DNA from 2 places in the Pelorhabdus sp. sgz311001 genome. Region 2 is predicted to be linked to the other one. Evidence: riboswitches for the same ligand, from Rfam matches in the RefSeq annotation. Region 2 holds a riboswitch; the other holds the start of a gene.
What was found. Region 2 has a riboswitch for cobalamin ahead of cbiD (cobalt-precorrin-5B (C(1))-methyltransferase CbiD). Riboswitches for the same ligand answer to the same signal wherever they lie in the genome.
Positions count from the first base shown of each region.

Region 1 (7,749 bases), on a different contig from region 2:
TATTGCCGTACCGATTGGCGGCTATATTTCGGACTATCTTATTAAGCGTGGTATGGATGTGATTAAGGCGCGAATGGTTCCGGCTGTAGGGGGCTGTATTTTAGCGGCTGTCGCTGTTATTCCGGTCAACTACGTACAGGATACAACGATTGCCATTGCGCTCATTACCGTGAGTCTGTTTGCTGGGGCGTTACGGGTTGGCGTTCTGTGGGCTTTAGTGGGAGATTTGGCACCGGCAGAAGCTGTAGGAACGTTTGGCGGGATTCAAAACTTTGCCAGTTTTGTCGGTGGTACGTTGGCGCCGATTTGTACAGGCTATATTTTGCAGGCGACAGGTTCCTATGACATGGTTTTTGTGGTGAGTGGTATTCTTTGCCTCTTCGGGGCTATTAGTTATGCCCTTGTGCGGCGGCCTATCACGAGTGAAGAAGTCTTAGAAAAAAAGTGCGCTTAAAAAAGTGCTCTTAAAAATGTAAACTGTCGCACTAAAATGCTTTCTTATAGGAAAGCTGCTTTTAGTGCGACAGTTTTTTTAGTGGGAGGATTCTTCTTTGATTTTTTGTGCGGCAGAAACTTTTAGGACTGTAAAGTAGACCCAACAGGCGTTGATCAGCATGAGTAGGCTGGTGACAAAGAAGACGGAGCGAATTCCGAGAAAAGCGGCAGTCTGGCCGCCTAGTACAGAACCACTGAACATTCCTAAAAATTGTGCCGATTGATTATAGCCGAAAATCCGTCCGGTTACTTGATCAGGCGTTGTTCGTTTAATGAGAGTGTTGACAGAAGGCAGTAAAGCCGCTGTTGCTAAGCCTAACAGAAAGCGCAGACCGAGAAGCTGCCACTCATTTTTTACAAATGCCTGAGGAATAAAGAGAATACTGGCAATAAATAAAGCAGCAGTCATTACTTTTTCCGGCCCGATTTTATCAGAAAGTTTGCCAAGGCGAGGAGCGGAAATCATGCTTGCCAGCCCGGAAGCTGCAAAAACTAAACCAGAAATTAAGGCTACATGATCGGTTTCCAACATGAGCTGTTTGATATAGACCGTGATGATGGGTTCGATGGAAAATAAGGCGGCGCTTAAGAGATAGGTAGTTAAAAACATGGATAACAGCAATTTTCTTTGTGGAATCATTTGCCAAACTTGCTTTGTCGTGAAGATTTTTTTATCGCCTAAAGTGAAGTTTTCTTTTACAAAGCAAAGTGTTAGGGCAAAAGCGATAAGGAGTAAAACGCTTGTTGATAAAAATACGCTTCTTACGCCGAGAAACTCTGCTAGAAATCCGCCAATGAGCGGGCCTAAGAGTGAGCCGCCAACCATGCCTGTAGACAAGGTGCCTAAAGCCCAACCAGCTCGATCTCGCGGTGTTTGCGTAGCAATCAAGGTAATTGCGCCGGAGTTGAAGCCGGAAATCGTCCCCATGAGTAACCGCAAGCCGACTAATTGATATACTGAAGTGACAAAGCTCATGAAAAATAATACAATCGCCATTCCGAGACTGGCCCTAAGCAGCATAGCTTTTCGGCCAAAACGGTCAGCTGCTTGCCCCCACAGTGGCGAAACGAGCGCCATCATCATTCCCGTAATGCCAAAGGCAAGGCCTGACCACATTTCGATGCTTTCCAGATCAGAGACTCCCAAGTGTTCCACATAAAGCGGTAAGATAGGAGCAATCTGACTTAGGGCTGAGGCGGTAGCGAAAGCGCCGATCCAACAGATGAACAAATTTCTTTTCCACATTTCCATAAACAGGCCTCCGCTTATCGGTTTTCTTTGAGAGCTTCAATACCGCAAAGAAAAGTAGCAATCATTTGCTCATAACTGTCTTCTTTATTTGCTTTTTGAATAAACCAACCAGCCGCTTCTAGGGAAAGAAAACCGTGCATGACGCTGCGCAGGCCCCGTAAGGCATGGGTTGTATTGTCTTCGTCTAGGTTATAGCCGTTCAGTACGGTTCGAATCACTGACATTAAATCCTGCAGCGCTTGCTGCAGATCTTTATTTTCCCGATTGGGTGTTGCGACAATGGCGCTGTATAAGCCAGGACGCTCATGAGCAAAGGTGCGATATTCGCGAGCAATTGCTTTAATGGCGTCGTGTTTTGCTTTGCCAATAGCGGCTTGGCTGATTCTTTGTTGCATTTCTCTTACGGCAAAGATAGAAAGGCTTTGTTTGAGATGGGCCAGACTATCAATATGATTATAAAGCGAGGGTTTTTGAACACCAAGTTTTGCAGCTACAGCTGTTAGTGTTACTGTTTCTAATCCGGTATGATCCGCTATTGCAGCGGCAGTTTCAATAATAATTTGAAAGGTAAGGCCGACAGGGGCTCCCATGGAGATCACTACTTTCTCTAATGATTTAAAACTAACTACTATAGTTATAAGACTAATCTTGTTAGTTGTCAAATTATAATAGTAAAAAATAAAAGTTTTCAGCGCGATTTATAAAAAAACTTCTAGCACGTTTATGCTAGAAGGTATGGGTATATTCGATTTCGGTTTTGCGAATGGGAATATCGAAGGTAATTGTTTGAGCAACTGTGTACTTTAGGGAAAGGCGATCTTGCGGCGTTAAAGCTTGGATGAAGGCGATTTGAAAGCCTCTTAGACTATTATCATAACCGCCAAGACTTGCTTTCCCTTCTGGTACGGCCTTATCTTGAATTTCGCCGCCAAGTATTTTTATCGCCTGATATTCTGTGGGCTGATAGTTGATTCCTACTAGGATTCCCTGGTTTTGATCAGGGGCGGAAGAACGGACATATTCAGCCAAATACTCTGCTTTTCCATGGGGTGAATTCACGCTAAAGCCGGTAAATGTTGTGGCTTTTTCCAGATGAGGGATGTGAAGGGCGCTGGCCATGAAGCGAGTAGAACCAGCAAAGTAGGCGATTTCGCCGCCGGAAATCATATGATTAGCACGATCGGCGAATAAGTCTGAATCTAACTTGCCGAAGGTGGCATGGTATTGAATGTGGCCTGTCGTTGTACGCCAGTCGATTCCTTTAAACATGCCAAAGCCGGCATTCGAGCTATTGTCAAACATCGCGCCGTAAGCCCCTAAGTAAGTATCTTGGCTGCCAATTTTCAATAGCATATTCTTGTTGTTAATCAATAAGCCATACTGATCTAGACTGCTGTTATTTTCCTTGGTGGCAGAGCCAGCGTAAGATTGATGGCCAAAGCGGAAAAAAATCTCGGTTTGTTCTGAAAGGGCTTGGTGAAAATTTAGCCGCAAGGTTCTCTCTGTATCGCTGATATCAGCTACGTCAGAGCGATGATAACGGATGGTTTCATATTTTAGAGTGGTTTCCCCGTCAATTGTAAGGGGGGCGGCAGTTACTGGGGAAGTGGCGGCAGCTAATAGAAAAGCGGTTAGAAGCATTGGGCGTAGGGCGGCATGGGCCATGCGATACATCCTTTCAGAAAAAAATTATTGGCATTTCTTATTCGCGCTTTCCGACAAAAGTCCTGTAATTTTTTCTGGTAAAATAATAAAAGAATTGTTTGGTATTTTTTTCCTGTTTATGACTTGGCAATTCTCGGTGAAATGGTGTACAATCTATAGAGTTGAGAAAGATATTCGCCAAGTAGTTTGTGTGATGAATATGGGAGGAACGAAAGTGAGCGAGAAAGACTCGAAAGATATCCGCTGCGAAGCAGCCGATGAAACAGCCGAAGCCTTGCATCAGGTGATAGAAGAGGCTCAGCGTCAGGAGAAAAAGTTAGCAGAGCGTTTATGGCGCGCGGTGAGTGGACCGGAAGAACTCACGAGTTACTTAGGATATTTGACCAAGGATGAATTGACGGAAATACGGATAAATTTAAAGGTTAAGAATGCTAGCAACTTGAAGAAACAGGAGCTTGCCGATTTACTTGTTATGGCGATTCCAGCGGGCGTTGCTGAGGCAGCGACGCTGATTTTTGATGAAGAGCGGTGGCGGTGGTTTAAACGATTTGCCACGCAAGAAGTAAACTTCTATACCACGAAAATACGACTTGACTTTATTCGATATTTTAAAAGCTATGGCTTTTTAGGCACTGGTACTTGTGATGAGAAGACGATTTTTTGGATTCCTACTGGTGTGAAGCAGGCTTTTCAGTCTTTAAATGAAGGCAAGCTTTATGAAATGATCAGACAGAATACTGAGTGGATTTATGCTACACAAGGTTTACTTTATTATTATGGTTTGTTGGAAAAAGATCAGCTTGTAGCATTAGTAGAGGAAAAGGGAATTGCGGCGAAAGCGGATATTTCTCGTTACTTAGCGGTCATTGCTGAAGCTGCGGCTTGCTATGGTCAAATTGTAATTGATAAAGAGGTTTATGCCGATTATCGTGTAAAAGATCGGGCCTATATTCTAGGAGAACAGAAAAGTCGTGCTGAACTTCCTTACTGCTCCTTTTTAAAGCAGCAATTTGTGAAGGCTGGTAAACCCGGTTTTGTTGATAAAAACTCTGCTTCAGAGAATTTCCTGCGGTTTATGAAAGAGTGCTATTCGCTCAATCGGGAAGAGGCGGCGGCATTAGCCGAAGATTGTTTTTATATTATCAACAATAGTAAAGGCAGTGGCGATCTCTTAGCTTACTTGTCAAAAGGGTATGAGTTTCCTAGTGAATCTTTTCAAGATACCTTGCTTCCCTATGTGGCAGCGCTTCATAATCAGACGCGCATGTGGGTGTTGAAGGGGTATAAACCGGTAGAACTTGTGGAGGATGAATCGGCGAAATTGCAGCCTTGTCAGGAACTGAGCAGCATGAGTGAAGTGGCGCCAGTGAAGGTAGGCCGCAATGATCCTTGCCCTTGTAATAGTGGGAAAAAATACAAAAAGTGCTGCGGCAAATAGCTGCAAAAAGCCCAGTTTTTCTATTTATAGAGAGCTGGGCATACTTGTAGTTCTAGTCGGATTTGTTTGACTTTTTTGCAAACAAGTGATATAAATAAGTTACATTAACTGTTATTTCATAATTGCATAAGATTGAAATAGGTGCCCATAGGGCTTAATAGGGAAGTCCGGTGCAAGGCCGGCGCGGTCCCGCCACTGTAATGGGAAGCGAAACCAGAAAATGCCACTGAGACGATTGTCTTGGGAAGGTTTGGATGAGCGATGATCCAGAGTCAGGAGAACTGCCTGTTTAACAATCACCGTTTTAACCCACGAGCGATGGGGAGGGGATTAAAGAGTTCGATCTTTTTTTTCCTGGCCAAAAGCCAGGATTTTTGATTTCAGCGCTCTTTTGAAATAAGACCTTTCTTGCTTTAAGAAAGGTTTTTTTATGACCTATTTTTAATTTATGGAGGTTTTTGCAATGGCAGGTATTTTTTATGGTGTGGGCGTAGGCCCTGGAGATCCGGAGCTTCTTACATTAAAAGCGATTAATTTGATTAAGTCGGCTGATATTATTATTGCGCCAAAAACGGAGAAGAAAGAAGGCAGTGTGGCGCTTACAATTGCTAAACCTTATATTAAGGACACGGCTGAAATTGCAACTCTTGTATTTCCTATGGTTTCCGACCAAATTCAATTGAATGATGCCTGGGCTAGTAATAAGGAAACGATCGTGAACTATTTAGATGAAGGAAAGACGGTTGTTTTTTTAACTTTGGGCGATCCTATGTTCTACAGTACTTATATTTATGTATACAGACTGTTAAAAGACTGTGGCCATCCCATTGAAACGATTCCTGGCATTACGGCTTTCTGCGCCATTGGCAGCAAATTAGGTTATCCTATCGTCGAAGGGGACGATGTACTGAATATTATTCCAGCTACGATGGAAGAAGAAAAAATGGAACAGGCTTTCGCTACAGCCGATAATGTAGTGCTTATGAAAGTTTATAAAAATTTCCCGCAAGTTTTGGAAAAATTAAAACGTCATGGCTTGGCCAAACAAGCAGTCATGATCAGCCGCTGCGGCCTAGACGGCGAACAAGTGGTACATAACTTGTCTGATCTGAATGATGATCATAAACTGAACTATTTATCAACCATTGTAGCAAGACGAGGCTAATCGCTTCCTGCATCTAACGGAGCAGCGAAAGGAAGAGACTGCAATGAAAAAGTATATGTTTTTGCTGGCACTCCTTTGTGGCGTGGCAGCACTTTTCTTTGCCGGCTGTGGTGCGCAAAAATCTGCCGATCAAGGGAAAGATGGGAATTATTTAACCATACAAGACAATGCTGGACGCACAGTTACTTTAACGAAAAAACCGGAAAAAGTCGTAGTGCTTTCTACCTCTTTTTTAGATCTATTGTATTCTGTCGATGGGAAAGCCGCAGGCAGGCCTAGTTCTAAAACGGAATCGGTGCCAGAGGCTGCTGCTTCTGTGCCGGAAGTCGGCTTTGTCTATAATGTGAATTTAGAAAAAGTAATGGCGTTGCAACCGGATCTAGTTATTGCCGTGCAGGGAATGCATGAAAAGCTTTTGCCAACGCTAGAAAGTAATCACATTCCGGTTTTGCTTTTGAAATATAAGACGTTAGAAGATACGCTGACAACGATTACTTTACTTGGTAAGATTGTCGGGACGGAGAGCAAAGCTTCTCAATTAGTGCAATCCATTCAAGACAAAATCAGCGCCATAAAAGCAAAAGTGCCGCAGGGACCGCCGTTGAAGGTGGCGATTTTGCATGCTACGTCGAAAAGTGTAACAGTCGAGCTTGATAATACGATTGCTGGCAGTATAGCGAAACGTCTGGGCCTTGTCAATGTTGCTTCAGGAACGACGGCGCCTGATAAAGACAGTGATAATGTGCCTTATAGTTTAGAAAAACTGGTGGATTCCAATCCTGATATGGTTTTTGTGGTCACCATGGGCAATGCCGCGGAAATTGGCGCAAGGATGAAAAGCGATGTAGAAAGTAATCCAGCTTGGAGTACTCTCTCTGCTGTGAAAAACCAGAAGGTTTACTTTTTGCCGTCTGATTTGTTTTTGCTCAATCCTGGTCTAAAGATTCCTGATGCTGTAGAATATATGGCTAAAATCGTCTATCCTGAGGTGTATGGCCGTGTTCAATAAACAAAACTTTTCTGCTGGCGATGGTCGACTTGGGCGTCGCGTACTTGTTTTAGCTTTGCTTGTTTTGGCTTTTGCCGCTTCCTTTGTCTATAGTTTAGCTACAGGCGCTGTAACAATTTCCTGGCAGGAAATTGTTACAACGCTTTTTTCGCAAGGGGCGGGAAATCCGATTATTTTTAATATTCGATTGCCGCGCACACTTGTAGGAGCTTTAGTGGGACTGAATCTAGCCTTATCTGGGGCTATTTTGCAGTCGATCATGAAAAGTCCTTTGGCAGATCCCCACATTATTGGCGTTTCCTCTGGGGCTGGCCTTGCTGGTATTTTAATTTTGATTTTATTTCCTCACTGGGAGTATTTACTCACGCCAGTAGCTTTTTGCGGTGCTATGGCGGCGACGATGGCAATTTATATTTTGGCCTGGAAAGGCGGCATTCGTCCGGTACGGATTATTTTAGCGGGTGTAGCTGTTTCGGCTTTTCTGGGAGCAGGCATTGCTGGTTTATTAGTCTTCTTTAGTGATCGGGTTCATGGCGCTCTCATGTGGATGGTTGGCGGGCTATCGGCAAGAAGCTGGCCCCATTTTTATGCCATGCTGCCTTACACGGTACTTGGCTCTCTCGTGGCTTTTTTCAGTACACGTAGCTTAAATGTATTAGAACTTGGCGATGAAGTGGCTGCTGGTTTGGGACTTGCTGTCGAGAGAACGCGTCTCTTACTCACTG
Region 1 is NZ_JBVXUT010000003.1:89,015-96,763, reverse strand. It holds gene AC0MXB_RS09310 (MFS transporter) at 1-454, shown strand, start outside; gene AC0MXB_RS09305 (multidrug efflux MFS transporter) at 533-1,747, opposite strand; gene AC0MXB_RS09300 (TetR-like C-terminal domain-containing protein) at 1,762-2,337, opposite strand; gene AC0MXB_RS09295 (hypothetical protein) at 2,474-3,412, opposite strand; gene AC0MXB_RS09290 (YecA family protein) at 3,627-4,850, shown strand; cobalamin riboswitch at 4,973-5,153, shown strand; gene cobI (precorrin-2 C(20)-methyltransferase) at 5,314-6,015, shown strand; gene AC0MXB_RS09280 (ABC transporter substrate-binding protein) at 6,059-7,024, shown strand; gene AC0MXB_RS09275 (FecCD family ABC transporter permease) at 7,008-7,749, shown strand, end outside.
Region 1: it holds a riboswitch for cobalamin, as region 2 does, so the genes downstream of both, cobI (precorrin-2 C(20)-methyltransferase) here and cbiD (cobalt-precorrin-5B (C(1))-methyltransferase CbiD) in region 2, are expected to answer to the same signal.

Region 2 (7,749 bases):
ATCATAATGTGACGCGCTTTACGTCGCCAGAACATCCTGAGGGAGTGCTTTGGTATTATTATATTCCCGTTATGCTGATCGGTTTTTTACCTTGGACGGCAGTGCTTGTTCAGGCTGTGAAAAACTCTTTGACAAGTTATGGGCAAACCTTTAGTTATTTACAGTTCTTAAATATTTGGGGCTTTTTCATTCTTATCTTTTTTTCCATATCTCAGACAAAACTTGTTTCCTATATTCTTCCCATGTATCCACCGCTTGCGTTAGTGATCGGTTGGTATCTAAATCGGCTTTATGAGCGGCGGCAGAAGCTATCTTTTATTAGTTGGCCTATCGTAGCAACTGTATTGCTGGGACTTCTTGGTGTTGGTTTGGTTTTTGCAATGCAAAGACAAAATGAACTGCAGACTGGGACAATCGTCAGCATCGTGTTATTTGTTTTCGCTGTAGGCGGATTGTGGGCAGCTTACCTGAAACGTAGTGTGTTAATGATGATTTTTAGTCAGGCTATTCCCTTTGCATTATTTAGCGCGGTTCTTGTTGTCTTTTTAGTTGGACCAGTTGCTAGTAGTTTAAGTATGAAATCGGCGGCAGAAAATTTTAAAAATATCTACGATGGGCAGGCGCCTATCTATGTAGCTAAATTTTTACGTCCAGGTTTTGCCTATTATACTCATTTATACGGACAGGAACTAGATGATAAACGGAAGTCGGTCAGTAGTACGGTAATTGACGAAGCTGTTCGAGGAACTTATTTTGTAGTTCGCTATCAAGACTATACTGTCTTAAACGAGAAGACAAAACAGAGTTTGCAGCTGTTGTGGCAAGAACAAGATAAAATGATTTTGATTAAACAATAGTAGGAGAGATGCCTTTTGCGGGCCCGTTATATGAGTTACAGCCTATTTTTTCTTGCTTTTTTCTTTTATCTTGCATTCAATCAAATTATACCAGTTACAGATCCTGTCGAGTCCAATTATGCGCTTACCGCCAAAGAAATGGTTTTATCAGGAAACTGGCTATCGCCGCAAATTTACGGTCAATTTTGGTATGATAAGCCTATTTTGATTTATTGGCTCATTGCCGGTTCTTTTTCTTTATTTGGTATCAACGATTTTGCGGCGAGACTGCCTGCCGCATTATTTGGTGCTGCTAGTGTAGTTCTTTTATTTCGATTTATCACTCTGCTTTACGGTAGCACAAGACAAGCTCTCTGGGGTAGTCTTGTGTTGGCTACTTCGTTGGAATTTTGGATGATTAGTAAATTGATTTTGACTGATGGGGTCATGTTTTTCTTTACGAGCCTCTCATTAGGCTGGCTCTATCTGGCATTTCAGGGCCGAGGACGCAGTTGTTACGTATTGGCTTATGGTGCAGCTGCCTTTGCAGTTTTGACAAAGGGCCCTGTGGGCATTGTTTTGCCTGGCTTGATTGCTCTTTTATTTATAGCTTTGTTGCGAAATATCAATTATTTTAAAAAACTATATTTATTACAAGGTTTTTGTCTAATGGCACTGATAGCTGGTCCGTGGTATTACGCGATGTATACAGTGCACGGTCCGGAATTTGTTGATACCTTTTTAGGGCTTCATAATTATATGCGCGCTACTGTTTCTGAACATCCCAAGGATAATGTTTTTTATTACTATCTAATTCTAGTACCGCTGAGTCTTCTGCCTTGGAGTGGTTTGTTATTTCCTGCTTTATGGCGAGCAATAAAGCAAGCTGGAGAACGGGAAGTGTTTTTGCTTGTATGGTTTTTTGGTTTTATTGTTTTTTACTCATTTATGGCTACAAAGTATCTCACTTACGTATTTCCGGCAATTTTTCCAGCGGCTGTGCTTATTTCAGTTTATCTGGAAAAACTCTATACAGCGTCAGTGGCAGCAGCAAATTGGTTGTGGCTAAGCGGGCCAGCTTGTTTCATGCTAGCTATTTTTGGTGCGAGCGCCTATTTTATTCCGATTGCTCTTCATAAAATCGTAACAGCAACCGCTTGTACACTAATGGTACTGATTCTTGTCTTTATGCAGCTGCAAAAAAAACAGACTATGCTCATTGGCGCAGTCTGTCTTACAACGATTGTTTCCATATTATTTCTTATTCCGAATAATTTAATTCCTCTAGCAAATCATCGCTCCGCCAAAAGCATTGTTTCCGATCTTCCTGGTGATGCTACTGGGGCAATTTATGGTGAGTATCAAACCTCAGCAGTATATTATGGTAATGTTCTTTTACCACGACTTATCTTAAAAGAGGAACCTGTTAATGGTAAAAATGTTTGGGCTGGAAAGTATACGATGCCGACGGAAATGCTGCAAACCTTTTTACAGCGTTCTGAAGAAAAGGGTAAGTATATTCTTATGAAAGAAAAAGAAGAAGCCGGGTTTACCTCTTTACCAGAGGCGACCGACTTCCAAAAAATACAAAAACATGATGGAAACATTCTTTTTTACCGGCAATAATGGAAAGTGTTCTTGTTAGGAACTTGCATCATTTTTAGTTACCATTTTTTCCGTCATCCAACGGAAGAAGACAGCTCCGCAGCGGTCACAACAAAACTGATTCCAGCCTTGCTGCATTTTATTGCCGACAAGATGAGCATTGCCGCCGCATTCATGTCTTACCGCATTATACATAATAATCACTCCTTGTCGTAATTTGCGGAACCAATTAAGTTGAAAGGCAAGGATTGTTTTCTCTTTCCCTTTACTGAGGTAAGGCTGATTCTTCTGCCAACATATGAGGCGGGCTGGGATAGAAGAATTGGCAATTTTCTGGTTTGAATTTTACTTTTACTAATTCTTGCTGCAATTCATCAGCAAGAGCAGCTTCAAATTCTACTAAATGTTCATCTGTTACTAAAGCGTCTTCCACTAAGACGACGATAGAGGATTTTACTTCCGGCGCATTTTCCGGAATTTCATTGCGGTCAAGTGGAATCGTTGGAATTAGACGAAGAGCGGCCAAATATTCACCTTCCGGCGTAGTAACTTGGGCGCGGTACGTGTTAAACCAGAGAGTTTTTGCTAGACGGACTTTTAAAGGATTTTCAGGAGAATACACAGCATCAAACGACCTTTCTCTTTATAAAATAAGCAAATATCTATTCATTCTATATTATACCATGAAAAACAAGAAAAAAATGAAATTTTATGATAATAAGGGAATTTTAGTGCTTTTGTCATACTTTAAAAACTGAATATTCTTTTTACACGTTTTAAAGCAGGAATTTTGCTAAAATAATGGAATATACAAAATATAAATTGATAATCAAGGGAATAGGTGCTTTTGCTTAATTGGGAAGACCGGTGAAAAGCCGGCGCGGTCCCGCCACTGTAATGGTGAGCGCTCTTATCAATGCCACTGGAGAAATTCGGGAAGGCTAAGTAGCGCGATGAGCCAGAGTCAGGAGACCTGCCTGTTCTGACACACGCCGTTATGACCTACGAGAGATGGGGAGGTGGGTAATTGCGAACAGCTCTGTCTCTTTTACCCCCCTTTGCCAAAATCAAAGGGGGGATTTCCTTTTGTTAGCAAGTCAAAAAATGAAAGAAGGGTATACGACAGGTTCTTGCGCTGCTGCTGCGACGAAGGCTGCAGTTTTAGCCGCAAGGAATCAATTTGTTACTAAAGTAGAGGTTTTATCACCGCAGAAATATCCAATTACTGTACCGATTGCTAAAGCTGAGAAGCTAGAGAACGGTGGCAGGGCTTATGTAATCAAAGATGGTGGCGATGATCCTGATATTACTCACGGAACGGAAATTGAAGTCACGGTAGAACTCACTAACCAGCCAGGCATTATGATACGAGCTGGTAAGGGAGTTGGCACTGTTACTAAACCGGGCTTGTCTGTGTCAGTAGGGGAACCTGCCGTGAACCCAGGTCCGCGCAAAATGATTGAGTTAGTTCTATCGGAGCTTCTGCCGCCTCAAACAGGTGCTATTGTCACCATTTCAGTTCCACAAGGTGAAGTTCTTGCAAAAAAAACGTTAAATCCTATGCTGGGCATTGAAGGTGGCATTTCGATAATTGGTACAAGCGGCATTGTAAAGCCGATGAGTGAAGAAGCCTTTAAAAATTCCTTGACGCCTCAGATTAGTGTTGTAAAAGCTTTGGGACATGAAGCTGTTGTGTTTGTTCCTGGTCGAATTGGCCAGGATGCAGCAGTAGAAAAATTGCATATTCCCCTTGAATTCATTGTTCAAACAAGCAACTTTATTGGACATATGCTGGAAAATGCGGCGCAAAATGGTCTTAAAGAAGTACTGTTAGTAGGACATTTAGGCAAATTAGCTAAAGTTGCTGCTGGCATTTTTCATACACATAACCGGATGGCCGATGGACGGCTGGAAACGATTGCCGCTTATTCCGCTGCATTAGGTGCGCCACAAGCGGCTGTTACCGAAATTTTAGATTGTACAACGGCAGAAGCAGCGATGACGGTTTTAGAAAATTATCAATTAGAAAAGGTCTATGAAGTCATTGCTGCAAGAGCGAGTTTGCGGGCAGAGCGGTATGTCTTTAATGAACTAAAAGTAGGAACTGTTCTTATTACTTTAAAAGGTGAATTTTTAGCAGCAGATGCTGGTGCGAAATGTATCGGGGGAAAAATGGGATGGATCATAAAATAGTTATAGTTGGGATCGGGCCAGGCTCACCTGATTATATATTGCCAATTGCCCAAAAAAAGATAAAAGCTGCAAAAATATTAGCAGGAAGCCGTCGGGCCCTTGCTGCACTTAGTGAACCAGGGCAAATCACTTTACCGATTGATAAAGAAATTCCTGCATTGATGACTTTAATTGAACAATATTTACAACAAGATGATGTTGTTATTTTAGTGTCGGGAGATCCCGGCTGTTATAGTCTTTTGCCTGCAGTACAACGGTTTTTGCCTCAGGCGAAGCTAGAAGTGATCCCAGGTATTAGTTCTTTTCAAATGGCTTTTTCTCGTATCGCTTCGGTATGGCAGGATGCAACGCTAGTGAGCTTGCATGGGCGAGAAGCGAAACGTGATGTTTTTATGTTTAATCAATGCAAGAAAATCGCTTTTTTAACAGACCCAGTTCATTGTCCCAGTTGGATTGCCGCAGAACTTATTGCTGGAGGCTGGCCGTTGGAAGCAAAAGTCTATTTGTGTGAAGCTCTTTCTTATCAAGAAGAGAAAATAGTAAGTTCCACTTTACAAGAAGTTGTAAAAGTAGCTGGATTTTCTCATTCCGTAATGGTGGTGACAGGATGATACATTCCCCAGGAATTTCTGATGGTGAATTTATACGAGGCAATATTCCAATGACTAAAGCGGAAGTGCGAGCTCTCGTGCTGTGTAAGGCAAAAATTGCTACAGACGCTATGGTGATCGATATTGGTGCTGGAACCGGGTCATTAAGCGTTGAAGCAGCACTTATGGCGCCGCAAGGTCATGTTTATGCGATAGAGCGAGAGCCCGAAGGTATAGCGCTGATTGAAGCCAACAGTAAAAAATTTAAAGTGGAAAATTTGACGGCAATTTGCGGTGCAGCGCCAAAGGCGCTCGATAATTTGCCGCAAGCCGATACGATTCTTATCGGTGGGAGTGGCGGCAGTTTACCGGCGATCCTAGAAAATTGTGACTTATTATTGAAAGAAACGGGACGGCTTGTTCTTACAGCAATTACGCTGGAAACCGTCACCAATGCTCTTTCCTTGTTATCACAAAGAAATTATGAAGCGGAATGTTTTCAAATGCAGGTAAATCGGCTGAAAAAAGTGGGTTCTTACCATATGTTTGATGCCCTCAATCCAATTTTTGTGCTTACTTGCTGGAAAAAATTGAAAGGTGGCGTCAAATGTTAGGTTCATTTTATGGTATCGGTGTGGGACCTGGTCCCGCCGATTTACTAACAGTCAGAGCGGTTGAATTAATAAAACAAGTTGATGTTGTTTGTGTGCCTGCTTCTGGCGGCACAATCAATGCGGCGCTGACGATTGCTAAAAACTATATTGCAGGCAAAACTGTGGCAGAAATTTCTTTGCCGATGACGCGTGATCCTGAGGTGCTAGAGACTCATTGGCAACAAGGCGCACAACAAATTTGTGCTTTGTTGCGTCAAGGCAAAGATGTAGCCTTTATTACCATTGGGGATGCCATGTTGTTTAGCACTTATACCTATTTGATGAAGAAGATTATGGAATTGGAGCCAACTGTTACGATTGAAAGCGTTCCTGGGATTACTTCATTTGCCGCTAGCGCTGCTCATGTGAATATTCCTTTAGCTGAGAGCAATGAAAGGCTTCTGATTATTCCAGCGCTCGATGATCCGACAGAATTAGAAAATATTTTTCAATTAGCGTCCAATGTAGTTCTAATGAAAGTGGCTGGCCGCTATGATGCGATTGTTGCCATGCTTGATAAATTGAATTTGCTTGATAAAGCAGTATATATTAGCAAACTTGGTTATCCAGAGCAGCTTGTCACACGAGATTTGCAGTCTTTAGTAGGTAAAAAAATTGATTATCTTTCACTCATACTTGTGAAACAGGGAGGATTATAAGTGTTAGTATATATTGTTGGAGCTGGCCCGGGAGATCCGGAGCTTATTACTGTAAAGGGACAAAAACTGTTAAGCCAGGCCGATGTTGTAATTTACGCCGGTTCGCTTGTCAATCCGGCATTGCTGAATATGACTAAAAAGGAAGCTGAAATTTATAATAGTGCTACAATGACACTTGACGAAGTGATTGCTGTGATGGAAGCGGCCGTGGCGCAAGAGAAAATGGTTGTACGCCTGCACACTGGCGATCCAGCTATTTATGGCGCGATACAAGAACAAATGGATCGTCTGAAAGAGAAAAATATTGAATTTTCCGTAATTCCTGGTGTAAGCTCTTTCTTAGCTACTGCGGCTGCTTTGCGACAAGAGTATACTCTGCCGAATGTGTCGCAAACTGTTATTATTACGCGTTTAGAAGGCAGAACTCCAGTACCGCCCAAAGAAAAGCTTGCTTTACTAGCTTCCCATGAAGCAACAATGTGTATCTTTCTTAGTGTTCACATGCTGGACCATGTAGCGCAAGAGCTTATCGATGGCGGTTATGATGCCAAAACGCCGGTAGCAATTGTGCAAAAAGCCTCTTGGCCGGAACAAAAAATTATCCGTGGGACGCTTACAACTATTGCCGAAATTGCGGCTAAAGAAAAAATTGATCGAACAGCGATGATTGTTGTGGGAAAAGTACTTAACAGTGACTATGATTTGTCTTGTCTCTATTCGCCTAACTTTGCTCATATGTACAGGGATAGCCGATGAGACTGGCAATTATTGCAGTTACCAGCAAGGGGGCGAACCTTGCTGATCAGTTAGCGCAGTCGCTTAAACTGGATGTCACTGTTTATGCAAAACAAGGGAGAACAACGAATCGCTTACACCATACATATGAAAAAGTCAGTACAGTTATCGATGAAATCTTTGCTGTTTACGATGGGCTCATTTTCATTATGGCTACAGGTATAGTAGTAAGGGTAATTGCGCCTCACATTACCGATAAGCGGTTTGACCCCGCTGTGGTAGTGCTTGATGATATGGGAAAACACGCCATTAGTTTACTCAGCGGTCATTTAGGCGGGGCCAATGAACTTACGCTAACAGTGGCTAAAGCGATTGATGCCGTTCCTGTTATTACGACCGCATCAGATACAGCGCAAAAAGTAGCAGCTGATACTTTGGCTGTCAAACTGAATTTGGCCATAGAGCCTTTTGATCAATT
Region 2 is NZ_JBVXUT010000001.1:837,972-845,720, forward strand. It holds gene AC0MXB_RS04340 (ArnT family glycosyltransferase) at 1-857, shown strand, start outside; gene AC0MXB_RS04345 (ArnT family glycosyltransferase) at 873-2,462, shown strand; gene AC0MXB_RS04350 (hypothetical protein) at 2,478-2,636, opposite strand; gene AC0MXB_RS04355 (hypothetical protein) at 2,707-3,063, opposite strand; cobalamin riboswitch at 3,264-3,436, shown strand; gene cbiD (cobalt-precorrin-5B (C(1))-methyltransferase CbiD) at 3,546-4,634, shown strand; gene cbiE (precorrin-6y C5,15-methyltransferase (decarboxylating) subunit CbiE) at 4,619-5,245, shown strand; gene cbiT (precorrin-6Y C5,15-methyltransferase (decarboxylating) subunit CbiT) at 5,242-5,838, shown strand; gene cobI (precorrin-2 C(20)-methyltransferase) at 5,832-6,536, shown strand; gene cobM (precorrin-4 C(11)-methyltransferase) at 6,537-7,292, shown strand; gene AC0MXB_RS04385 (cobalt-precorrin 5A hydrolase) at 7,289-7,749, shown strand, end outside.